Thiorhodovibrio winogradskyi: one gene and its partner. The protein of the gene in region 1 interacts with the protein of each later gene in a pairwise test. Links are inferred from orthologs where the notes say so. Each region holds a gene or a part of one and is shown in the gene's direction. Other genes may lie near its edges. The genes, in order: Thiowin_RS03330 and recJ.

Region 1 (11,960 bases):
GCAAAGAGCGTCATGGACAGGGTCACGACAACCGCCGCACCGACGATCAGACCCTCGCGCCAGCCCAACGACAGCATCACCAGGGCCACAACCGAGATAGTGGCGAAAATCAGCTCCTGGATCAGGCGGCTGGCCTTGGCATCGGCGGTGGCGCCATAGTCGCGGGTCATCAGCACCTCGACGCCTTCGGGGATGAAAGTCCCCTGCAGCTGATCGAAGCGCTCGGCGACAGCCTCGGCGATATCCACCGCATTGGTGCCAGCCTGTTTCGCCAGGGCGATGGTCACCGCCGGGGTGGTGCCGGCCAGGTCCAGATCGCGGCTGGCGGCATCCGGCCCGGCGCCGAGGGTAACGTAAGTCTCGGGAAAGGCCGGACCGCGCGTGACCTGGGCGACATCGCGCAGATACACCGGGCGCCCCTCATGCAGTCCCACCACCAGATCGGCGATTTGCTCCGGGGAGGTCAGAAAGGTCCCGGCCTGAACCGCGATCTCGCGGTTATCGGCGGTGATCTCGATATCGTCGCGGATTAAGTTATTGGCCTGAAGCGCGCGGCGCAGGTCGCTTAAGTCAATGCCAAAGCCGGCCAGCGCCTGTGGGTCGAGCAACACATGGACGATTTGATCGGGCGCCCCCAGGGTGTAAATATCGCGGGTGCCGGGCACGCGCTTGAGTTCCTGTTCAATCGCATGCGCGACCTGGCCGAGTTCAAAAGCGCCAATGTCTGGATTGCGCGACCACAGGGTCGCGGTCACGATGGGCACGTCATCGATGCCCTTGGGCTTAACGATAGGCTGGCCGACACCAAGATTCGCTGGCAGCCAGTCCTCGTTGGCGAACACCTTGCTGAACAGACGCACGATGGCCTGGGTGCGGTCCTCGCCCACTTTGAACTGCACCGTCACCACCGCCATGCCGGGGCGCGAGACCGAATAGACGTGCTTGATGCCCTTAATCTCCGAGAGCACCTGCTCGGCCGGTCCCGCCACCAGATGTTCCACCTCGGTGGCCGAGGCGCCAGGAAAGGGGATAAACACATCCGCGAAGGTCACGTTGATCTGCGGCTCTTCCTCGCGCGGGGTCACCAAGATGGCGAACAGCCCTAGCAGCAGGCCCACCAGTGCCAGCAGTGGGGTGATTTCGGTATTCTGAAAGCGGGCGGCAATGCGCCCCGAGAAACCCAGAGGGGTGGACTCAGCCATGATCCCGATCTCCGCCTTGGTTCCGATCTGCAATCCCAGCACGGGGCCCAGCGCGGGTTTCGGCGCGCACGGCGGCCTGTTCCTTCAAGGCCACGCCGGCGGCGATGGGATCAAGCGCCACCCGCTCCCCCTCGCTCAGGCCAGAAAGCACCCGCAGCGAGCCATTGAGCCGGCGTCCGACGCGAATCAGCCGGAAGCCGATGCGCCCGTCCTCGGCCACCACATAGGCGCCGGTGACCTCCGAGCGGTACACCACCGCCTCGGCGGGAATGGTCAGTTCGCGCGCCTCGCCGGTGACAAAGACCGTTTTCACGAACATGCCAGGGAAGAGCCCAGGATTGTCGCCAGCCAGCGCCACCCGCACCTCGAAGCTGTTGGAGCCGGTCTCGGCGAAGGGAAATACCGTGATGGTACCGGTCTCCACCGGCTCGCCGTCGTGCGCGAACACCCGCACCGCGCCCTGCGCGCGCACCGCCGGAATCACGCTCTGGGGCACATCCACGCTCACTCGCAGCTTCTCGAGCGACACCCCGCTCATCACCGCCTTGCCGGGGCTGGCCATCTCGCCGACCTCGACGAAGCGCTCGGTGACAATGCCTGAATAAGGCGCGCGGATCAGGGTGTAGTCGAGCTGTTCCTGCGCCTGTTCCAGCGCTGCTTGGCTGGCCTCGAGCCTGGCCTCGGCACTTTTCAGCTCGGCGGCGGCCTTGTCCATCTCTGAGTCGGACGCGGTTTTTTTCTTGAACAGCCCCTCGACACGCCGATGCTCCTCGCGTGCCTGCTCCAGCTGAGCGACGGCGGCTTTCATCTCCGCCGCCGCCTGGGCGACCCGGGTGCGGTGCTCGGTGTCGCGCAGCCGCGCGATGATCGCGCCACGCTCAACGAAATCGTCCACGTCGTAGAGAATGTCCTCCACCAGCCCCTGGGTCTGGGCCGAGACGGTGGTCCGGTTGACCGCCTCCACCACGCCATCGAGACGGTATTCCCGCTCGACCTGACGGTAGGTCACGGGGGCGGTATCGAGTTCGATGCCTTGCGCATGGGCGCGGCCTTCCTCATCACTGGCGAGCACGACACCCGCCAGAGCGGTCAGCGCCAGCGCGCCGACTCCATAAGTCAGGCCCCGGTGAAAAAGAGTCTTGACAATGTGCATGATAGCCTGCCTGTTGGAACATTAGATTTTTCTAATATATGGCGATATCCAGTCTCATTCAAGGCGTTATCCGCTGCCCCGCGGCACTATACGTCAGGCCCAGATGCCATCGTGCGGCTCGCTGCGATTGCTCGAGAGCAGGCGCTCGAAACGCGCCGGATCGGTCTTGGCCAAGACCACATACTCATCGAGCAGTCGCGCCCAGTCCGGTCCGCCATGGGTGCGAAACCGCGCCAGGGCCACCAGCAGCAGTTTGGCCGCCGCGCGCAACTCGCGCTGGTCGCCGTCGCCATAATGCGCGACCAACTCGAGATACAGCGCCTCGACGCGCTCCAGGGGCGAGGCAGCCGGTGATGTCGGTGATGACGAATTGGATGTGTGTGGTGGCAGGCGCGAAGAGTTCATGGGCGGAGGGTCTCTCTTATAATTAGGGGAATGTGATAGGGATCAGTCCCGAGAAACCGAGGGCGCGGCCGGTTTCCGAGGCGGTCAGAGCTGGGCGGACACAGACATCATAACGAGAGTCTGACCCCAAGCGCATCCAGCGCGTGAACCTACTCCTTGAATTCACTTTTAACGCGAAAAATCAGCGCCCAGGGTGGTTCATGAACTATGCTCTCAATTGATGGCCGCCTGTTACACTGGCAGCCGTCCAGCATCTTCCCCAGCGATTCATCCATCATCCAATGCCTTCAGTCATTGCCGCATCCCGCTTAAAGCCTGCCCGCTCCGAGCCAGGCTTCTCCCGCCAGACGCTGGTTGAGCAGCTGCGCACCTGGGAGTCCATTGTCAGCCGCTTGCCCGAGGCGGTCTGCATCACCGACCACCTTGGCGTGATTGAGTATGTCAACGCCGCTTTTGAGCAACTCTTTGGCCACCCGGCAGCCGACCTCCTTGGCGACAGCCTAGACAGCCTGGCACTGCTGGATCTACCCAATGGCAAGGACGGCTCCGGGCTGCCTGGATTCGATTACCTTGGCAGTTTGCCACAGTGTGACACGACCGAGAGTTGGCAGGGTGAGGTGGTCGCTCGGCATCGAGACGGTCAGGCTCTTCCGGTACGCGTCAGCACCCTGCCCCGGCGCGCCGGAGCCGGAGCCGGACCCGGAGCCGGTCGCGCGCAAGGCCATGTGAGCATCTTTGTCGACATCAGCGAGACCAAGCGCCGCGAGCGCCAACTCGATGAAATTATTCATCGCAACCCAGATGCCATCCTGATCACCGACGACAGCGGCCGCGTGCGCTTCGCCAATCCCGCAGCGCAACGTCTGCTTGCGCGCGACGAACGCGAACTCGAGAACTTCCCGCTCGGGCTCACTTCCCAAAGCAGCTGCGGCGAAATCGACGTACATCGATCCACGGGCGAACTGGTGCCGGTGGAACTGCATGCAATGGAAACCACCTGGGAGAACCAGCGCGCCCATGTGCTCACGCTGCGTGACCTGACCGACCGCCACCTGGCCGAACAGGAAAAGCGCGCCAGCGCAGAGCGCATCCGCACCGCCCTGGTGCAAACCATCGAGGCCATCTCGCGCACGGTCGAGACGCGTGATCCCTACACCGCCGGTCATCAGCGCCGCGTCGCCACCCTGGGGCGCGAGATGGCACTGGCGATGGGACTGGATCAGGATATCGTCGATGGCGTCTACATGGGCGGCACCATTCACGATATCGGCAAGCTCTATATCCCGGCGGAAATCCTCAACCGGCCGGGCAAACTCAACGATGCTGAGTTCATGCTGATTAAAACCCACTGCGCGGTCGGGCGCGACATCATCGGCGGCATCGACTTTCCCTGGCCGCTGGCGGAAATGATCCATCAGCACCACGAGCGAATCGACGGCAGCGGCTACCCGCGCGGACTCCAGGGCGAGGACATTCTGCTGCAGGCACGCATCCTGTCCGTCGCTGACGTGGTGGATGCCATGAGCTCCCGCCGTCCCTATCGCGAAGCCCTCGGGCTTGACGCCGCCCTTAAAGAGATCGCCCGCGGCGCGGGCAGCTGCTACGACCCGGACGCCGCGGCCATCTGCATCCAGCTGTTTCAGCGCCAGGGCCTGCGCCTTGAGGACCTGGAACCAGCCAACTGAGTCGCGCGCAAAGCGCACAAGGCGCAAGCCACTCAGACCAAGGGCCCCATGGTGACCACCCTGGTTTTGGCCGAAAAGCCCAGTGTCGCCCGTGACATCGCGCGTGTCCTGGGCGCGCGTGCGCGCCACGAGGGTTATCTCGAAGGCGGCGGCTATCGCGTCACCTGGGCGCTGGGGCATCTGGTACACTTCGCCGAGCCGGATGACTACGGAACGCAAGAGCGCGCGGCGGGGGATGATCAGGCCACCTCGGGTGGAACAGTCAATTGGGCCGGACGCTGGTCGCTCGCCCAACTGCCAATGATCCCGGCGCGCTGGCGGTTGCGCACCGACAAAAAGACCTCGGCGCAGTTCAAGATCGTCAAGGCGCTGTTGAATGCCCCGGAAACCGAGCGCCTGGTCTGCGCCACGGATGCCGGGCGCGAGGGCGAGGCCATTTTCCGGCTCATCTACCAGCATGCGCGCTGCACCAAGCCGGTGGAGCGGCTATGGATCTCGAGCCTGACCGACGAGGCCATTCGCGCCGGCTTCCAGGCGCTCAAACCCGGCAGCGCCTTCGATCCACTCGCCGCCGCCGCGCGCGCCCGTGCCCAGGCCGATTGGCTGATCGGCATGAATCTGACCCGCGCCTATACGGTGCGCAACCGCGTGCTCTGCACCATCGGACGGGTACAGACGCCGACGCTGGCGATGATCGTGGCGCGCGATGCCGCCATCGCCGCCTTCCAGAAAGCCTACTTTTATGAACTGGTCGCGCACCTGCGCGAGGGCTTTGACGCCCGCCTGGCGCCGCACTGGCCAGAGGATAGCGAGACGCGCATCGATGATAAGGCCAAGGCCGAAAAGCACCGCGAGCAGCTCGCCCCGCACCACAGCGGCACTGTCGCCGACATCCAGCGCAAGGAACGCCGTCAACGCCCGCCGCCGCTCTATGATTTGACCAATCTGCAACGCGACGCCAACCGGCATTTCGGCTTCACCGCCGCCAAGACGCTTGAACTCGCCCAGCAACTCTATGAGCAATACAAGCTGATCAGCTATCCGCGCACCGAGAGCCGCCACATCAGCGAGGACATGCTGCCCCAGTTGCCGGGTATTCTCGGCGCCCTCGGCCACCCGCTCGCGCCCGTCGCCGCCGAGCGCCTGGCCGCCGGGCACAAGCTCAGTAAAGCCTATGTCGACAAAACGCGGCTGACCGATCACCACGCCATCCTGCCCACCCAGACCCGGGCGCCAACCAGCCTGCCCGAGCCGCTCAAACACATCTATGATCTGGTCTGCGCGCGCTTTGTCGCCGTTTTTCTGCCCGATCAGCGGGTGCTCGACATCCATGTCCGGCTCGACATCGGCGGCGCCTGCTTTCTCGCCCAGGCGGCGCGGGTGCTGGATCCGGGCTGGAAAGCCGCCGAGCTGAAAACCAAGCGCACCGCCAGCGAGCCCGACACCGAGCCGCCCCAGACCGCCGCCCTGGCCGCGCTGGAGCAAGGCCAGACTGTCACTGTCGATGGGCTTGAGGTGGTCGAGAAAGAAACCCAGGCGCCGCGCCCATTCGATGACGCCAGCCTGCTGAACGCGATGAAAAACGCCGGGCGCGAGATCGAGGACGATGCGCTGGCGGCGGCGATGAAGGACAGCGGACTCGGCACCCCGGCCACCCGCGCCGAGATCATCGAGAAGCTGATTCGCACCGGTTATGTGGAACGCCAGCGCAAAACCCTGCGAGCCACCGAAAAGGGCCGGGTGCTGATCGCGCTGGTCGCCGAGCCCCTGCGCAGCCCCGAGCTGACCGCTGAGTGGGAGCAGCGCCTGAAGGCCATCGAGCGCGGCGAGAGCGATGCCGAGGCCTTCTATCGCGACATCTGTGATTTTATCCGCGCGCTCATCCCCCGGGTGGCCGAGGGTGCCGCCATGAGCGCCGAGCAGATCGTCGCCGCGCGCGCGCTCGCGCCGGGCAACAAAGGGAGTACCAAGGGCGGCAAGAGCACGCGCGGGAAAGGCCGGGGCAAGCGCGCGCCCCGGTCTACAGCCGATCTCGGCACTTGCCCCATCTGCCAGCAGGGCCAGATCACCGAGAACTCCCGCGCCTTCGGCTGCGACCGCTACCGGGACGGCTGCGGCTTTACCGTCTGGAAAACTATCGCCGGGCACCAGGTCACCCCGACCGAACTCCAAGCCCTGATCGAGACCGGCCAGACCGCGCCCCTAGGTGATTTCCGCTCCAAAGCCGGCAAGGCGTTCAGCGCCCGCTTGCGGCTTGACGCCAAGGGCCGGGTCAAGCTCGACTTCGATACGCCCTCGCCTCAAACCAGCACAGCACCCGAGACGAGTCCGCGACCTGTCCCGTCGTCAGCCGCGACCGAGCAGCCGGAAGCCCAGTCCCAATCGCTTCCCCTAGCCTCATCCCCCAACCAAACTTCTGGCCTCGGAGCTTGTCCAAAGTGTCGACAGGGGCAAATCATCAAAGGGCGCCGTGGCTATGGTTGCAACCGCTATCGGGAGGGCTGCGACTTCGTCATCTGGCGCGAGCAGTTTGGAGTGCAGCTCGATGAGCAACACATCCGCGACCTGATCGCGCGCGGAGAAAGCGCCCCTATCGATGGTCTGATGGATCCCGATGGCGTGCCGAGCAGGGCCTGCCTGCGACTGGACGCCGAGGACGGCATCCGGATGATCCCTGTCGCGAGCAAAAAATCCTCCACTGGAAACCATTGATCGGCTAGTATTGAAGAGAACAAGCCCAATCATTCTTAAGGTGACCTGGGAGCCAGATTCGCCGGTGCAACCGGCACGGAGACAACCATGAGCGCAATCAGCAGCATTTCCAGCTTTCAACCGCTGAACTACCCGCAACAGAGCATTGGCAACATGTCGTCGGCGGCACTGAGCCAACAACAGGGTTCATCGCCGCTCGAGAACGGCGCGCCCATGCCGGAGCAAACCCAGCTGCAGGATAGGTTGCAAGATCGCTCGCAGAGCCAATTGCAAATCGGGCAGCAAGAGGGTGCCTTCCGCCCGGGCGAACAACCCGGGGCGCGCTCGAGCATGCTGGAATCAGTGCCTGGACAAAATCCACCCGGCACCGAGACCACCAATCCCGCCAGCACGACAGGCCCTGGACGCTCGGACATGAGCGCCGGGAATAATCTCACGCCGACACTGCAAGCCTTGACGCGCGCCACGGGGCCGCTGGAGACCGGCCAGGCCAATCCCGGTGCGGAGAACATCATGAGCGAAGGCGCGCGGGACATGAATGTCAACGAACAAGTGCGCCAAAATGTCACACGACTGATGGATTCCTACGGGAGCCAGTCGCGTGGCGGAGATCCCTCTGCCTTCAGTTCCTTCTCCGGTCGTGCCTAATGCCAGCGCCTGATCCCCGTTTCTGATCCCAGTTCTTAATCCCATTGCTTGACCCGGGCGCTCGATATTGGCCTCACGCGCGTCCGGGCTCGCGCCTGAATCGCAGCCGAGCCCTCTCAGCCATGCGGGGTCAGTACCCGGGCAATGTCCTCGGGACACTCAAACAGAAAATCCGGCTGCAAGGCGCGCAGGGCATCCGGGTGGTTGTAGCCCCAGGCGACGGCACCACTTGCCGCCTTGGCCGCGCGCGCGGCCTCCAAGTCCCGCACCTCATCGCCGATGTAGAGCAGTTGCCCGGGTGCGAGCCGATAACGCCGCCGCAGGGCGCGCAGGCTTGTCGCCTTGCCGCCGAGGCTCAGACCGGCTTCCACCCGCTCAAAGAGCCCGAAGTGACACTCCCCCAGAACGGAGGCGATATTCTCCGGCGCGTTGGAGCTGACGATGGCCAGTCTCAGGCCGTGGGCGCGTAGGCTTTGCACCAGGCTGGGAATGCCGGGAAAGAGCCGGATTTGGTCGATCTCCCGCGCCATCAACTGGCGCAAGGCGCGGGCCACCCGCGGGCGCTTCCACCACGCAATCCCAAGCCGGCGCAAAATGGCCGCCGCGCTAAGTTGGCGCAGCTTGGGCTCCTCAGCGGGACTTGGGGCGCGAAAGCCATGGCGCGGAGCCAACCGATTCAGAGCACCCACCAGCCAGCCGTAACTGTCGGCCAGGGTACCGTCGAAATCGAACGCCACCAGCCCAAAGCTTCCGTCCACCCCTCCGCACCGAGGTGAGCCGGTCGGCGTGGCATCATGCTGGCTTGAGCTGGTCATGGCGCCCGCACGCCGGCAGCCTGGCCCGCGCGGTGACAGATTTCATCGACCGGAGGTCGCCCGGCATGCTGGAATGCCACCCATCCAACCCGCAAGTCTCCTCGACGTCCAAGAAGCCAACCGCGATGACACCTGTGCAACTCCAGATCCTTTACGACAACATCCCGGGCGCGCCTGGCACGCGTCCCCTCTGGGGTTTCTCTGCCCTTATTGAGTTTGGCCTCGCCTTCGGGTCCGAGGGGCCGAGCCACCGCTTGCTGTTTGACACTGGCAGCAACGGACGCGTGCTGCTGGCCAACATGCACGCGCTTGGCGTGGCGCCGACCGACATCGACTGGCTGTTTCTGTCGCATGCACATTGGGATCATATTGGCGGGCTGGATTCGATACTCGAACTTAACCCCCGCATCAAGTGCGTGCTGCACAGCGGCTTCTCCAAACATCTGCTTGGCGATTTGATCGACCTTGGGATCCACTGCCTTATTGCCGATGACGAACCGCTCCAGATCGCCAAGGGCGTGCATTCCACCGGCATGCTCGCAAGCGACCCACCCGAGCATGCGCTGGTGCTCGAGACACCAAGCGGTGCTGCGGTCATCAGCGGTTGCGCCCACCCAGGCATGAGCGCCCTGGTCGCCAGGGCGAACGACTGGCTGCCCGCGCCGGCGCGCTGGGCCATCGGTGGTTTTCATCTGATGTACTCCGACGCGTCGGCCATTGCTGCCGAGATCCAGCGGTTGCGGGATCTCGGCATCACCGATGTGATGGCCACCCATTGCACGGGCGAAGCCGGCATCGCTGCTTTCCATCATGCCTTTGGCGAAAATGCCCATGCCGGCGGCGCCGGGGCTCAATTGCGCCTGTGAGCGCGGCGGCCCAATACCATGGCAAGCATCAGGATCTTCTGTTCGAGCCAGGCAAACAGAGCCCGCGCCCGGGATTGCGCCAGCCAGATGCCAAGCAAAACACCCAAGGCATCGGCCAGCCAATCGGGCAGACTGGCAACACGCACCGGCAGCAGACCCTGCACCCATTCCAACAGGGCTCCGAGCAGAATCAGCCCCAGCAGAGCCAGGCGCTGGTGGCGCGGATAGAGGACGGCGAAGAAAAACCCCAGAACCGCATAAGCCAGCAGATGCTGAAGCTTGTCGCCACCATCAAATCCCGGTGGCACACTGGTCGGCAGCACCGATAGCACCACCACCAGAATCACCAGCAACCAGGCGATGCCGCGCCAAAACTTGAGCCGGATCGGCTGGCCATGCGCTGATGAGGCACCAAGGCAATTCATAGTGTCATTCATTACCCAAGGAGATTCCCAAGATGAGCCAAATTCCCATGCATTATCACACCGCTTACAGCTGGACAGGAGATGGCGAAGGTGGCGATATCGCCATTGACGAGCATGCGACCTTGCCAGTTGGCTCCCCGCACAGCCATGATCGCTTCAGCCCCGAGCACCTGCTGGTGGTCGCGGCCGAGACCTGCCTCGCAAACTATGTGCTGGTCATCGCCGGCATGTCACAACTCGAGATCAAAGACTACCGCTCAACCGCCGAGGGCGAGCTGATCCAGGAGGGCAAGATCGGCTACCGTTTCAAGCGCATTCTGATTCGCCCCGAACTGACAGTTGCCGCCGGCAAAGAGGAGCAGGGACAGAGGATACTGGAAAAATCTCACAAGCTCTGTTTGATTGCACGCTCGCTCAACTGCCCAGTGGACATGGAACCGACGGTTAAGGCAGCCGCTGATTAAGACCTTGAGCCTGTTGGGCGTTCGGAAAAGCGGCTGCTTTATACTGACCAGGCTCGCTTCAGCTGGCGTTTCGCCACTGCGATCCGCTCTTGCCCCGCCTGACACCACGCACCCTGACGAACAATGACTGAGTTCTTCATCCTTGGCCTGGTGCTTGGACTTGCCGCCGGTGTCGCGCCTGGGCCTTTGTTGACGCTGGTGCTGGCCGAGGCGCTGCGCCATGGCACGGCTGCCGGGGTGCGGGTCGCGCTTGCGCCCTTGATCACCGATCTGCCGCTGGTGCTGGCGAGCTGGTTGCTGCTGCGTCAGTGGGCGGATTCCGATGCCGTGCTCGGTGCCCTGTCGCTGGTGGGTAGCCTGCTGGTGTTCGGCTTTGGTTTGCAGACACTGCGCGCGCCGGCTCAGTTGCCCAACCCCAAGGCAGTGCCAGTCGCGCCCCATTCGCTGCGCAAGGGCCTGCTGGCCAATGTGTTTAGCCCCCACCCTTATTTGTTTTGGCTGGGTGTTGGCGGGCCGATTCTGACTCGCGCCGGCGAAACTGGCGCACTAGCGCCAGCGGCTTTTCTGCTGAGCTTTTATGGATTGCTGGTTGGCACCAAGGTGCTGATTGCAATGCTGATGGGCCGCACGCGCGGATACCTGAACCAGCGTGCCTACCGCACAGTCCTTGTTGTGCTTGGGCTCGCGCTTTGCGCCCTGGCGCTTGGTCTGGCGCGGGACGGTCTGCGATTGCTCGGGTGGTGAATCCATTAGGCGAATCCATTCGTCCCTACACAGAAATGTCTTAAGATGTTGGAAACCTGCAAGATCAGTGGACCACTTGACTTCGGACTGATTGTCATCGGCGATGAGGTGCTGAATGGCACCCGCAGCGATGGCCATTTTCCGGCGCTGCGCGAGCGGCTGCTGGCGCGCGGGCATCAGCTGGCCTGGTATTGGATGCTGCCCGATGATCCGCCGACCATTGAGCGCCACTTGCGGCTGTCCTTTGCCTCTGGCGAGCCGGTCTTTTGCTGCGGCGGCATCGGCGCGACCCCGGATGACCATACCCGCGCCTGCGCCGCCGCCGCGGCTGGTACCCCCCTGGTGCAGCATCCCGAGGCGCGCGCCATCATTGAGGAGCGTTTTGGCGCCGAGGCCTATCCGCACCGAATTCTGATGGCCGAGCTCCCCGATGGCAGCACTCTGATCCCCAATCCGGTCACCCAGGTGCCGGGTTTTCAGATCCATCGACATTGCTTCCTGCCCGGCTTCCCGTCCATGGCCTGGCCAATGGCGGACTGGGTGCTCGACACTCTGTATGGGTCCACTGGAGAGCTGTCGGCGCCGCTCGCGGAACAAGCGATTGAGGTACTTGGGGTGCCAGAGAGTCAGCTCATCCCCATCATGCAGGCGCTTGGGGCGGAATTCCCCGCGTTCAAGCTCTTTAGCCTGCCGCACATGGGTGAGGACGCGCATATCCGCTTGGGCTTTCGCGGTCGCGGTGCGCTGGATTCCGCCATGAACGCACTCAAGGCGCGGCTCGGGGCGGCAAAGATGCGTTATCGCGAGCCCTAGCGCAAATCTGACACCTCGGCAACAAAGC
Region 2 (11,587 bases), 2.4 Mb from region 1 along the record:
TGGGTATGCCGGCGAGCCATTGGCCAAGACTTTTGGAAACGGGCGCCAGCCCAAAGCGCAGAATCCAATCGGGTTTGAGCGCGTTGGCTACATCTGTGTTGCGTAGCAGGGCGTCATAATGGCGTATCACGCAGGCTTGGAGCGTCTCGTCCGGTGGCTCGGCGAGTGGCTGATCGGGCGGGCAAGGAAAACGCACGCCCGAGAGCGGATCGGCGAGCAGCGGCAGGCCAAGGCGCGCCGCGCAGGCGAGAAGTGCCCGTGCATCCTTGGCGTCACCCGCGCTGGCGGGTCCGCAAAGAATGAGCCCGCGACCCGATGGTGGCTCTATGCTGGCCTGGTTGCGGTCTTGGTTGCTCAAGCCGGGCGGGTGCTTTGTCGCCTTTGGAGTGCCGAGCAAGAAGGGCCATTGCAAAGCCTGCGCTTGTGGTTCCCCAGGCAGGCAGTCACCGGCGGGAATCAGGGGTTCCTTGAAGGGCAGATTGATATGCAGGGGGCCGGCCCGCCTGCCCCGGTTGCGCAGAAGCATGTGCAAGCCCAGGGCGCGCACGGCCTTCAGGCTGTTGGCATCGGCATGCGGCAAGCCGATGTCATGAAACTCGCGCACAAAGGCGCCGAACAGCCGTGTCTGATCGATGGTCTGACTGGCGCCGGTATTGCGCGACAGCGGCGGGCGGTCGGCGGAGAGCAAGACCAGCGCAAGACCCCAGTGGGCGGCCTCGATCACCGCGGGATACCAGTGCGCCGGCGCGCTGCCAGAAGTGGCCAGCAAACCGATAGGCGCGCCGCTGGCACGGGCGAGGCCAAGGGCAAAGAATGCCGCGCTGCGCTCGTCGAGAATGGGTGTCAGGCTGAGCTCGGGGCGTTGCTGCGCGGCCAGCACCACCGGGGTGGAGCGCGAGCCAGGGGAGAGGACCAGTTGCCGCAGTCCGCCCTGGATCAATCCATCAAGGAGCGCCAGCGACCAGCGCAAGTTCAGGCAGCCGATGTCTTCATCCATCGGGGCTGATACTAGGTTCACGCGAACCTAAGCGCCGTGAGCATGGCGGCCAGTTTGGTTTCGGTCTCCTCCCATTCCGCCCCTGGGTCGGAGCCGGCGACGATGCCAGCGCCGGCAAAAAGCTCGGCTTGTTTGCCGCGGATGCGCGCACAGCGTAACAACACCCAAAGTTCACCGCTGTTGTCGGGTTCGATAAAACCAGCCGCACCGGTGTACCAGCCGCGAGAGAAAGGCTCCTGTGCCCGCAGCCACTGGTGCGCTGCCAGTCGGGGCTGGCCATTGGTGGCCGGCGTGGGGTGGAGTTGTTCGGCCAGGTTGAACAGACCGGTGCCCGGGTTGATTTCAGCCGTGATGGGACTCCACAGATGCTGTGCATTGCGCAGTCGCATGAGTCGCGGTTGCCTGGGGATCTTGATGGAGCGACAGCTGGAAGCCAATGCCTGGGCAACGGCCTCGACCACAAAGCCGTGCTCACGCAGATTCTTCTCCGAGCGCAGCAATTCCTCGCCCAGGGCCAGGTTGCGGTCCTCGCAATCAGAGTGGCTGGTGGTGCCGGCGATGGCATCGACCGCGACGCGTCCGTCGCGCAGATGAAGCAGGCGCTCGGGGGTGGCGGCGACAAAGCTTTGGTCGCCGCGGCGCAGATTGATGATCTGGCAGGACGGAAACACGGCGGCCAGCACGTCGAGCAGGCGCGCGATATCGAAAGACCGGCTGCCCTTCACGCCCAGTCGGCGCGAGAGGACAACTTTTTGCAAGTTCTCGGCATGAATGCACTCGAGTGCTTGCTCGACCAGGCGCGCCCACTGGCTTTGCTCTGGCTCGGTGAATTCGGCCGCCACGCGGGTGACCAGTGCCGGCCGGCGCGGTGGGGCAAAGAGCCCCGGGATCAGGTCTTCAAGCAGCCGATGCCAGCGCGCATGTACGCTAGCGCGCCCTTGCTGCTGTTGGGCGCTGAAAATGAGCGCGGCTTGCTCCTCGGTCTGCCGCAGGGCGATATCCGGAACCCAGAGCAAGGCGTTGGGGAGATGCTCTTCCGGGGTGAGCGCTGGCTCGGGAGCGGCGGCAAAGCCAAGTAGCGCAAAGGCCCGCAGACCTGTGCCGTCAGGATCCCCTTGTTCCCAGCACGCCGGCCACTCACGCGTGACTCTGGCGAGAGTGCTCAGGCGATCCGATCCCTGCGCTTCCCATTGCGCCGCCAAACCATAACCCGCGCGCAGACCATCGCCTTGCGGATGCAGCAGTTGAAACTGCGTTCCGGGCAGCTGAGCGATGGCATTGGGCCGCCGTGGTAGCTCGAGAATCAGCGAGGTGAGCGCATGGGGTCCTGCCTGGGTGCGCCCGAGCGGCAGGCGAGCGATATCCCGCGCCAACCGATCCTGGAGCTGTTTCATCACAGCTTTGGCGGCGGGTGTCCAGTCCTGGCGCGGCTCTTGGGACGCCGACGCCAGGTGGCAGGGTCCGGGGCGCGCGTTATCGATGTCGAGCTGAAAAGATTCCACGCAAAAAACCGTCGGCTGGGAAGATGAATAGAGCCAATGGCAGACTATGCCTGCGATGCGAAAGGGGTGGCGCCAAGCGCGCCCAAGCAGCAAGGGCGCGAGCGCCGGTTCCAATCGCAAGGTGCCAGGCCAGCGGCGATTCTAATGGCTTTCTGGTCGATCAAGAAAGCACCGGCGCCGGGTCTTGCCGAGGCGTCGCTCTTGGCGCGGTGCATCAGGCGTGCGCCTGCCAGAAGGCATCAATGGCGGCGATGGTCTTTACCGGTTGCTCCCATTGGGGCATGCCTAGGGTTGGTTCGACCCTGGTCGCCTGCCAGTTGCCGTGTTTTTCGATCAGGGCGGGTAGTAGGTCGAAATTCACGTTGGCATCGCGATCATGAATCACCAGCACTGGCAGCTCGAGCTTGGCGTAGAGCTGCTCGACGGGGTTCGGAGTGAAGAGTTGGCCAGATAAAAAATAAAAAGGTGCATGGCGGGCGCCGGGCTGATGCGCGGTGGCGTAGGCGTAGTCGATCAGCTCCTCGGGCGGGGAGGTGACAAAGCTGAGTTTCATGAAGTAACGCACGCTCGGGCGGGTGGTCACCAGCGCGTAGAGCGCCGGACCAAATCCAGGCAGATTAAACAGCCGATGCAAACGCCGACCCGCCTCGGCGCTTGGCAGGCGCCGTGGCGAGAAGCCGGTGGGCGAGAGTAGCACCAGACGGCGAAAGGCCGCGGGTGCCTGCAAGGCGGCGCGGGCGGCGAATTCAGAACTCAAGGAGTAACAGATGACGTCGGCGGGTGCGCGGACAACCTCGGTCAGAAAGGCGCGAATCACGTCCGCGTAGAGTTCAGGGGAGTAGACGCGTTTGCCGCGATCAGAAAAGCCAAATCCGGGTAGCTCGAGCGCATAGACGCGCCGGTTGGCGCGGTAATGATCGAACAGCGGTTTCATTTCGAAGGCACTGGGCGCGGCGTTGATGCTGTGCAGCAACAGGACAGGCTCGGCATTGGCCGGACCATCGACGTAGTAATTGAGTTCTGGCAGACCTTGGCTGGCGAAGCGCGCGCGCGGGGCATCGAGCGCCTTGGGTAAGTCTTTTGCCGCGCGGCTGGCCTTCTTGGGAGCTGTGTTGGGCAGGCCGACGGGCTCTTGACCGGATACAACTGGCATGAGGTTCTCCATGGATGAGGGGGCGGTTGAAGACGCGAGTATAGCCTGAATGGGCGCCGGGTCGCTTTTTGCCAGCCATGCGTGTTGGCAGCCGGCATCTGATCGCCTAAGCTTGCGCCAATAAGCCGCCGACCAAGCGCTGTATCGGGCCAAGCGCGGCCGGCGCGGCCGGGTGGTTTGGTCACAGACAAACTCGTCCTGGCTGCGGCGAGCCACCGCGAGACACTGGATATGCTGCCTCTCTTCTCGCTCTGTTGCGCCTTGTTACCCTGGCTTGTAAGCCAGGTCGGTCCTGTTATTGCCGAAACGGCGCCGGTTCTGGCGCCGAGAATCCTGGGTGATTTTCCCCATGACCAAGGCCTTTTTACCCAGGGGCTCTTTCTGTACCGGGGGCGACTCTATGAGAGCACGGGTCTGCGCGGCCAATCGCGGCTGCTGATCACCGAACTTGCCAGCGGGGAAAAGCTCGCCGTGCGCTGGCTAGCGCCGCGTTTATTTGCCGAGGGAGCCGATCTGTGTGGGGATGAGGTGGTGCAACTCACCTGGACCAGTGGCTTGGCTCTGCGTTATGACCCTGTCACCCTAGGCAAGATCGGCGACTTTCGGTATCAAGGTCAGGGCTGGGGCATTGCCTGCCATGGACAGCGCATGGTAACCAGCGATGGGAGCGCACGCTTGACCTTCCGTGATCCAAATACCTTCGAGCCACTCCGGACAGTGACCGCCGTTGACCAGGGGCAAGATGTCCGTCACCTTAACGAGCTTGAATGGGTGGATGACGTCTTGTTGGCAAATGTTTGGAAAAGCCACCGCATTGCTGTGATCGACCCAGATACGGGTGTGGTGCGGCAGTGGCTGGACCTGACCGAGGCCGTTCAGCGCAGTGGTCAGACCGGAGAAGAGTTCGTGCTCAATGGGATTGCCTGGGATGCGGATCAGAGACGGCTCTATGTGACGGGCAAGGGTTGGAGTCACCTGTATTGGATTGACTGGCCGGGACGGCAGGCTAGACTCGGTAGCGACTGAGGCGATTGACTGTCCGCGCCCATGCTGAAGCCCCATGCTGAAGCCAGAGCGCGGAGAAGGAGCCGAGGACAATCCTGGAGTGCTCTGCCTTGCCTTCTCCGCTTACTCTGGTCTGGCGAGAAATTCGCCGATGACCAGTTTTGCCAACGTCAGAAAGGACGCGCGTTAGCCCGTGAAATTCTGACTGACAAAATCCCAGTCAATCTTGTCCCAAATTGCCTCGAGATATTTGGGCCGCGCGTTGCGATAGTCGATGTAGTAGGCATGCTCCCACACGTCAACGGTCAGCAGGGCGGTCTTGCCCTCGGTCATGGGGGTGGCGGCATTGGAGGTGTTCATGATCTCCACACTGCCATCGGCATTCTTGACCAGCCAGGTCCAGCCGGAGCCGAAGTTACCGGCCGCGGAGGCCGAGAAATCTTTCTTGAAGTCTTCGAAACCGCCAAACTTGGCATTGATGGCATCGGCCAGGGCGCCGCTGGGCGTGCCACCACCCGTTGGGCTGAGGCAGTTCCAATAGAAGCTGTGGTTCCACACCTGGGCGGCGTTGTTGAAGATGCCGCCCGAGGCCTTCTTGATAATGTCTTCGAGCGAAAGGCTCTCGAATTCCGTGCCCTTGATCAGGTTGTTGAGGTTGGTGACATAGGTCTGATGATGCTTGCCATAGTGAAAGTCGATGGTCTCGGCCGAAATGACGGGCTCGAGGGCGTTCTTCGCGTAAGGCAGGGCGGGGAGTTCGTGTGCCATGATGGACCTCCAAAGTCGTTGTCGTGCAGGGATGGATAAGCTGAGCTAAAAGGACAGGTTGACCTAAAAGGTATGCATCGACTGGGGGAACTCAAGGGGCAGAGGCATCAGGCGGCAGCCTTTGGTGCCCGGGCCGCGCCTGATTCTAATGCTTCTTGGCGGCATGGCCAGCGCGATGGCGGATCTGGTTGCTGCCCGTCGCAATGGCACGGTGCGCCTGAATCCGCACCGGAACCAGCGTTCTAGGCCCGCCGTTGCTCCACCGCATTGGCCAGTTCATGCAGCATTGGCAGGGTCTGGTCCCATGACACGCAACCGTCGGTGATACTTTGGCCGTAGACCAGATCCCGTGCGGCGGTCAGATCCTGGCGGCCACCGACCAGGTGACTCTCGATCATGGCGCCCATGATGTGCGCATTGCCGCGGGCGATCTGACGCGCCACATCGTTGCAGACCTGGACTTGGTTCTCGGGCTTTTTACGGCTGTTGGCGTGGCTAAAGTCGATCATGATCTTGGGCGCGATGCCGGATTCGATAATGGCATCGGCGGCGATTTTCACGCTTTCAGTGTCGTAGTTTGGGCGGCCGCCGCCGCGCAGGATAATGTGGGTGTCCTCGTTGCCAGCGGTGCTAAAGATGGCCGAGTGCCCCTGTTTGGTCACGGACATGAACACATGCGGACGGGCCGCGGCGTGAATGGCGTCGATGGCGACTTTCACGCTGCCGTCGGTGGCATTCTTGAAGCCGACCGGACAGGAGAGACCCGAGGCCAGCTCGCGGTGGCCCTGGCTCTCCGTGGTGCGCGCGCCGATGGCGCCCCAGCTCACCAGATCGGCAACGTACTGGGGGCTGATCAGATCGAGAAATTCGGTCCCGCCGGGTATCCCCAGGCGGTTGAGGTCGATGAGCAGCTTGCGCGCCAACCCCAGGCCCTTGTTGATGGCGAAGCTGTTGTCCAGGTCCGGGTCGTTGATCAGGCCTTTCCAGCCGACCGTGGTGCGGGGTTTTTCGAAATACACCCGCATCACCACCAGCAGATGCTCCGCCAGCTCCTGGCGCGCGGCCAGCAGCCGCTCGCCATATTCCAGCGCGGCATTGGGATCGTGCACGGAGCAAGGGCCCGCGACCACCAGCAGGCGGTCGTCCTCGCCGTGCAAAATGCGTTGAATCTCGGCGCGGGTGCGACAAACGCTCTCCGCCACCTCCTCGGTAATGGGAAACTGCCGATGCAGTTCCTCGGGCGCGATCACCTCGGTAATGTCGCGGATGCGCAGATCGTCGGTTGCGTAACTCATGGTTCGGCCATCGGTGGCGGCAAAAATCCGCTAGTATAGCGAAGATTGGCCTGATACTTGGCTCGATACCCGGCCCGCCACCCGGATGATCGCCCGCGTTTTCAGCGGCGTTTTTTTAAGAACCGTTTGCAGAGAGGGATATGAAGTCTTCCGGACACTCCGATGGGGGTAAAACCCAGGTTCGACGCCGGGCGGGTCGCGGTGCCCTCGCGCGCGAGCGCGATATTTATGCCGCTCCGCCCCATCGGCGCGATGCCGATGGGGCGGATGTCATTGTCAGCACCGAACTGCGCAAGCCCAAGGTGTATCTCACCGCGCCCTCGACCGTGGATCGGGTCGACCTGCCGCGCTTCATGGGGCGCTGGTATGAGATGGCGCGGCTGCCTTATTTTACCGAGCGCCGCTGTGTCGATAACGTGGTCGCCGATTACCGTCTTGGCGAAGACGGCATGGTGCATGTCAGCAACCGCTGCCGCTACCGCGATGGGCGCATTAGCGAGGCCAAGGGGGTGGCGCGGGTGTTGGACTATGGTCGCAACGCGCGGTTGCAAATCAGCTTCCGCATGCTCTATGGGGTTTATGTGTTCTGGGATGATTATTGGATCATCGGCCTGGGCGCCGACTATGACTATGCGCTCATCGGTCAGCCCACCAAGACTCGCGCTTGGGTCTTGGCGCGCGATCCGCTGGCGAAGGATGCCCTGGTGGATCGCTGGTTGAGCGAATTTGGCGACAAGGGTTTTCCGGCGGCGAGTTTTTTGCGCACGCGCCAGGATGCGGCGGGGTTGGAGGCAACCGGCGACGGCGATGCTCGCGCCCCGGGGCTTGGTGAGCCCCCATCCTCTAGATCATGAGTCAGCCAATTGGCGGATGCCGGCAACGGCACTTTGGATGATGTCCTGCTGAAGTCTGCTTGGCTCGGCCTGCTCCTTGGTCTGCCGGGACGGTTGTTGGCAGACCAGGCGGCATAGCCAATCGCTGGGTGCTTCAAAATCGCAGTGGCTGGCTTGAGGAATCCGCGTCAGGCTGATGGCGGAGGCGCTCTGGTAAATGGGGGAGGTATTGTTGTTGGCATTGCAGTTGCTGGGCGCGCCCGTCAGTGCGATCAGCGGCACCCCGAGACTTTTGGCGGCTTGGCGCCCGAGACCCTGGCTGTCGACCAGATCGAGCGTAAGCAGTCCGCTCGCCTTTGGGTCGGAGCTCGCGGCCAGCAGGGCCGCCAGTCCGCCGGCGGAAAAGCCTGCGTAAATCACGCGCTCGGTGCCGAGTTCTCGCGCCAGTGCGATCATGTCCCGACCATGGGCGACATGGCCGCCAGAGATGGGCGAGTCGTGGCGCGAGTTCAGGGTGGCAACGGGAAAACCCGCCTCTGCCAGTGCCATGGCCAGCCCTTGCATGTGGCGCTGGTCGCGCAGAAAGCCATGAGCCAGAATGACCCAGGGTTTGTGGCCGACTCGTCTGGACTGATGTGGCGCGTGTGTGCTTTTGGGTTTGAAGGTTCGGTATTCGAGCGGGGGCCCGACGGCCAGTTCGAGTTGCTGCGCGCTGACTTGGATCTTTTCGGATTGAGGAGGCTCGGACAAAGGCGCCTCGGACAGCGAAGCGGCGGCGGTCGCTGCGTCTTTGGGGTGGCTCCAGGTTGTACCGAGCCAGGCACAGCTGGCGGTTGCCAGTATCGCGAGGGTTAGCAGGGAGCCAATGATCCATTTCATGCCCCAGTAAATGCGCCCGGCACCGCGTTCGTGCAAGACCCGTTGCCTTTCCTGCTATCTGTCTGTCCGCCTTCCCGCCCTGTCGTTCCGCCGGCCGCCTCCCCAGCCGTCTCACCGGCCGTGTCGCTTGCCCCGTCGATGATCCGAGTCATGATACCCTGTGGTCATGCCAAACCCGAGTCCCCGTCGTCCTTCCCCGCCATCGGCCACAGGTCTGCCGGTGCGCATCCGCCGCCGCATGGATGGCGCTGGAGTGCCGCGAGAATTGCCCAGTCTGCTGCGCTCGCTTTACCGCAACCGCGGCGCCTGTCGTGATCAGGGGCAGGCGCTCGCGGACCTGCATCCGGTCGATGGGCTGCTGGGGATGGAGGCGGCAGCCGAGCTGCTGGCGCAAGCGGTGACCGATCAGCGTCGCATATTGGTGGTCGGCGACTATGACGCCGACGGCGCGACCGGGTCCGCCGTTGCCCTGCTTGGGCTGCGCGCGCTGGGCGCCGGGGCGGTCGATCATCTCACCCCCAGCCGTTTTGCCGACGGCTATGGGCTCAGTCCCGCCGTGGTCGATGCCGCCGCCGCGCGCGCGCCCGAGTTGATCATCACGGTGGACAATGGTATCGCCAGCCTGGCCGGCGTGGAGCGCGCCAATGCGCTCGGCATTCCGGTGCTGATCACCGATCATCACCTGCCGGGAGAGCGATTGCCAGCTGCGGCGGCCATTGTCAATCCCAATCAAGTGGGCTGTGATTTTCCGAGCAAGGCGCTGGCCGGGGTAGGAGTCATCTTCTACCTGCTGGCCGCGACCCGCACCCGCCTGCGCGCGCGCGGCTGGTTCGACCAGCGTCGTCCGGAACCCAACCTGGCTGAATTGCTCGACCTGGTCGCGCTCGGCACCGTGGCTGATGTGGTCCTGCTGGACCACAATAATCGCATTCTGGTCGAGCAGGGTCTCAAGCGCATTCGCCATGGCCGCTGCCGGCCCGGCTTGCGCGCCCTGCTTGAAATCGGCGGGCGGCGCATTGAGCAGGTCACGGCGCGCGATCTCGGCTTCGTGGCCGGCCCGCGCCTGAATGCCGCCGGGCGACTGGAGGACATGTCCGTTGGCGTGGAATGTTTGGTCACCGCCGATCCGGTGCGCGCCATGCGGCTTGCGCGCGAGCTGGATGCGCTCAACCGCCAGCGGCGCGAGCTGGAAGCCGAGATGCGCCAGGATGCGGAAACCCTGGTCGAACGCCTGAGTCTGGAAGGGGACGCGCTGCCGCCAGGGCTGTGCCTCTTTGGTGAGGACTGGCACCAGGGCGTTATTGGTATCGTCGCCTCGCGTCTGAAAGACCACTATCATCGGCCGGTGATCGTCTTCGCCCGCGCCGACGATGGCCAGTTGCGCGGCTCGGCGCGCTCGGTCGAAGGACTGCATCTGCGCGATCTGCTCGCCGCCATCGACCACCGTCATCCCGGCCTGATGGAGCGCTTCGGTGGTCATGCCATGGCCGCTGGCGTGACCATGGCGGCGGAGCATCTGGAAACCTTCCGCGCGGCCTTTTTTTCCGCCGTGGCCGACGAGCTTGGCGTCGCGCCGCAAGAGCGGGAAATTCTTTCCGACGGCGAGTTGGCCAGTGCGCTATTGTCGCTCGAGACCGCCGAGGCCCTGCGCGTCGCCGCGCCTTGGGGCAAGGGGTTTCCCGAGCCGGTGTTCGATGGGGAGTTTGCTATCTCGGAGGTGCGGGTGCTCAAGGACCAGCATTTGAAACTGCGCGCCCAGACCGCCGATGGCATCGCCATTGATGCCATTGGCTTTAATCTTGCCGTCTGCAAGCGCGGGCTGGGCAAACGCGCGCATCTGGCCTATCGTCTGGACGTGAACGATTATCGCGGGTTGAGGCATCCGCAACTCATGCTTGAGCATGCGCAGAAAGTCAGTGAGTAACGAGTATTTCGACTTGGATGCAATCCACGGCGATGCTGCGGCATCCGATGACAGTGAAGATGGTCCAAGCAAAAGCGCCGTCAAGCGCGAGCATCACGGGCTGCAGGAGTTGGCGAAACAACTGCTGAGTCTGCCGCGCGCGGAACTCGAGCAATTGGCGCTGGACGCCAAGACCTGGGAAGCCATCAATGAAACCTCGCGCATCAAGGATAAGCGCGCCCTGGCGCGGCACTACAAGCGCATCGCTAACTGCCTGGCGCGTCTGGACCAGGAACCGCTCAAGGCGCTGCTGGCCAAACGCGAGCAGGTGGAGCGGGCCGAGAACGCCATGCACCATCAGCTTGAGCGTTGGCGCGAGCGTTTGATTGCCGAGGGCGACACGGCGCTGGGTGAGTTCGTGGTGGACTATCCGCAGGCTGAACGCCAGCCCCTGCGTGCCCTAATCCGCGTCGCGCAACGGGACGCGGAACGCGGCCGACCCGACGGGCCGCGCAAGCTGTTTCGATATCTGCGGGAACTGGTGCGATCCGCTTGAAGACTCTTCTGTTGCAACTAAAAGCGGAATGCTTTCGACTCTTGCCAAACGTCTTTGAGCTGCGTTAGGGTCACCAGCAGCGCATTCCCGTAATACCAACTCCGACACGAACAAGTCATAGTCACTCCGTTGATCCCACCATGCTGATGTTATTTGTTGGTGAGCAACACCGATAATGGTTTTGCTCGGCTGTGCAGGCAAATAACTAATGACAGAAGTTTCCAACATAAACTCTGCGCTTCAATTGTCTCTGCTCCGTTCTCTGTGCCTGCTTACGCCAGCCTTAGCCGCCGCGAGCTAAGCGAAGGGTCGGGCTGGACAGTTAAGCATACTCACTCCATTACGAGCTTTCGTGCTCTTGAGGGAAGGTTGCCCTCAATCATCTCCAAAGTTTCTATGTTGAAGATAGCGTTGTGCTCTCCATAAACGGCGTGAAAGTGTGGTGGCGGATGATCGCCAAAAAATAAAGCTTAATGATGATTCCGTAAAAACGTGTAATTTCAGATATATATTTCGACTCTTTACCAGCTCTAACGCCAAGCTCAGCCGAGCCGGTTGAGCGAAACCGGCTTCGGCTGGAGCAACTCGTTAGGCGATTTTCTTTGCTAATAAATCGTGATCTAATTCAAGCGTGTAAGACAAGATAGTGTTCATGTTGATTTTTTTCGATGCTTCTAATATTTCGATACCTGCAAG

Evidence for each region.
Region 2: the proteins of Thiowin_RS03330 (region 1) and recJ interact in binary tests that used the Escherichia coli proteins (3 or more experiments, as listed by UniProt). The link is inferred for Thiorhodovibrio winogradskyi from one-to-one orthologs.

The regions. Positions count from the first base shown.
Region 1 is NZ_CP121472.1:711,527-723,486, reverse strand. The notes cover bases 4,109-7,357. They hold Thiowin_RS03330 (type IA DNA topoisomerase), read left to right. Parts: upstream 4,109-4,493; coding sequence 4,494-7,157; downstream 7,158-7,357. Other genes in these bases: Thiowin_RS03325 (hypothetical protein), read left to right, coding at 7,245-7,357; Thiowin_RS03335 (HD domain-containing phosphohydrolase), read left to right, coding at 4,109-4,445. Outside these bases: Thiowin_RS03350 (efflux RND transporter permease subunit), read right to left, coding at 1-1,202; Thiowin_RS03345 (efflux RND transporter periplasmic adaptor subunit), read right to left, coding at 1,195-2,355; Thiowin_RS03340 (hypothetical protein), read right to left, coding at 2,449-2,760; more of Thiowin_RS03335, read left to right, coding at 3,042-4,108; more of Thiowin_RS03325, read left to right, coding at 7,358-7,805; Thiowin_RS03320 (HAD hydrolase-like protein), read right to left, coding at 7,922-8,620; Thiowin_RS03315 (MBL fold metallo-hydrolase), read left to right, coding at 8,746-9,486; Thiowin_RS03310 (VanZ family protein), read right to left, coding at 9,471-9,923; Thiowin_RS03305 (OsmC family protein), read left to right, coding at 9,944-10,375; Thiowin_RS03300 (LysE family translocator), read left to right, coding at 10,499-11,119; Thiowin_RS03295 (competence/damage-inducible protein A), read left to right, coding at 11,165-11,932.
Region 2 is NZ_CP121472.1:3,095,301-3,106,887, reverse strand. What follows is about bases 8,102-10,977. They hold recJ (single-stranded-DNA-specific exonuclease RecJ), read left to right. Parts: upstream 8,102-8,598; coding sequence 8,599-10,356; downstream 10,357-10,977. Other genes in these bases: yjgA (ribosome biogenesis factor YjgA), read left to right, coding at 10,349-10,891; Thiowin_RS14065 (alpha/beta fold hydrolase), read right to left, coding at 8,102-8,468. Outside these bases: menD (2-succinyl-5-enolpyruvyl-6-hydroxy-3-cyclohexene-1-carboxylic-acid synthase), read right to left, coding at 1-997; Thiowin_RS14095 (isochorismate synthase), read right to left, coding at 1,015-2,499; Thiowin_RS14090 (alpha/beta fold hydrolase), read right to left, coding at 2,714-3,652; Thiowin_RS14085 (glutaminyl-peptide cyclotransferase), read left to right, coding at 3,884-4,678; Thiowin_RS14080 (superoxide dismutase), read right to left, coding at 4,844-5,425; Thiowin_RS14075 (3-deoxy-7-phosphoheptulonate synthase), read right to left, coding at 5,668-6,720; Thiowin_RS14070 (lipocalin family protein), read left to right, coding at 6,861-7,574; more of Thiowin_RS14065, read right to left, coding at 7,569-8,101; Thiowin_RS14050 (hypothetical protein), read right to left, coding at 11,224-11,298; Thiowin_RS14045 (DUF2283 domain-containing protein), read right to left, coding at 11,480-11,587. UniProt on the Escherichia coli protein: Single-stranded-DNA-specific exonuclease.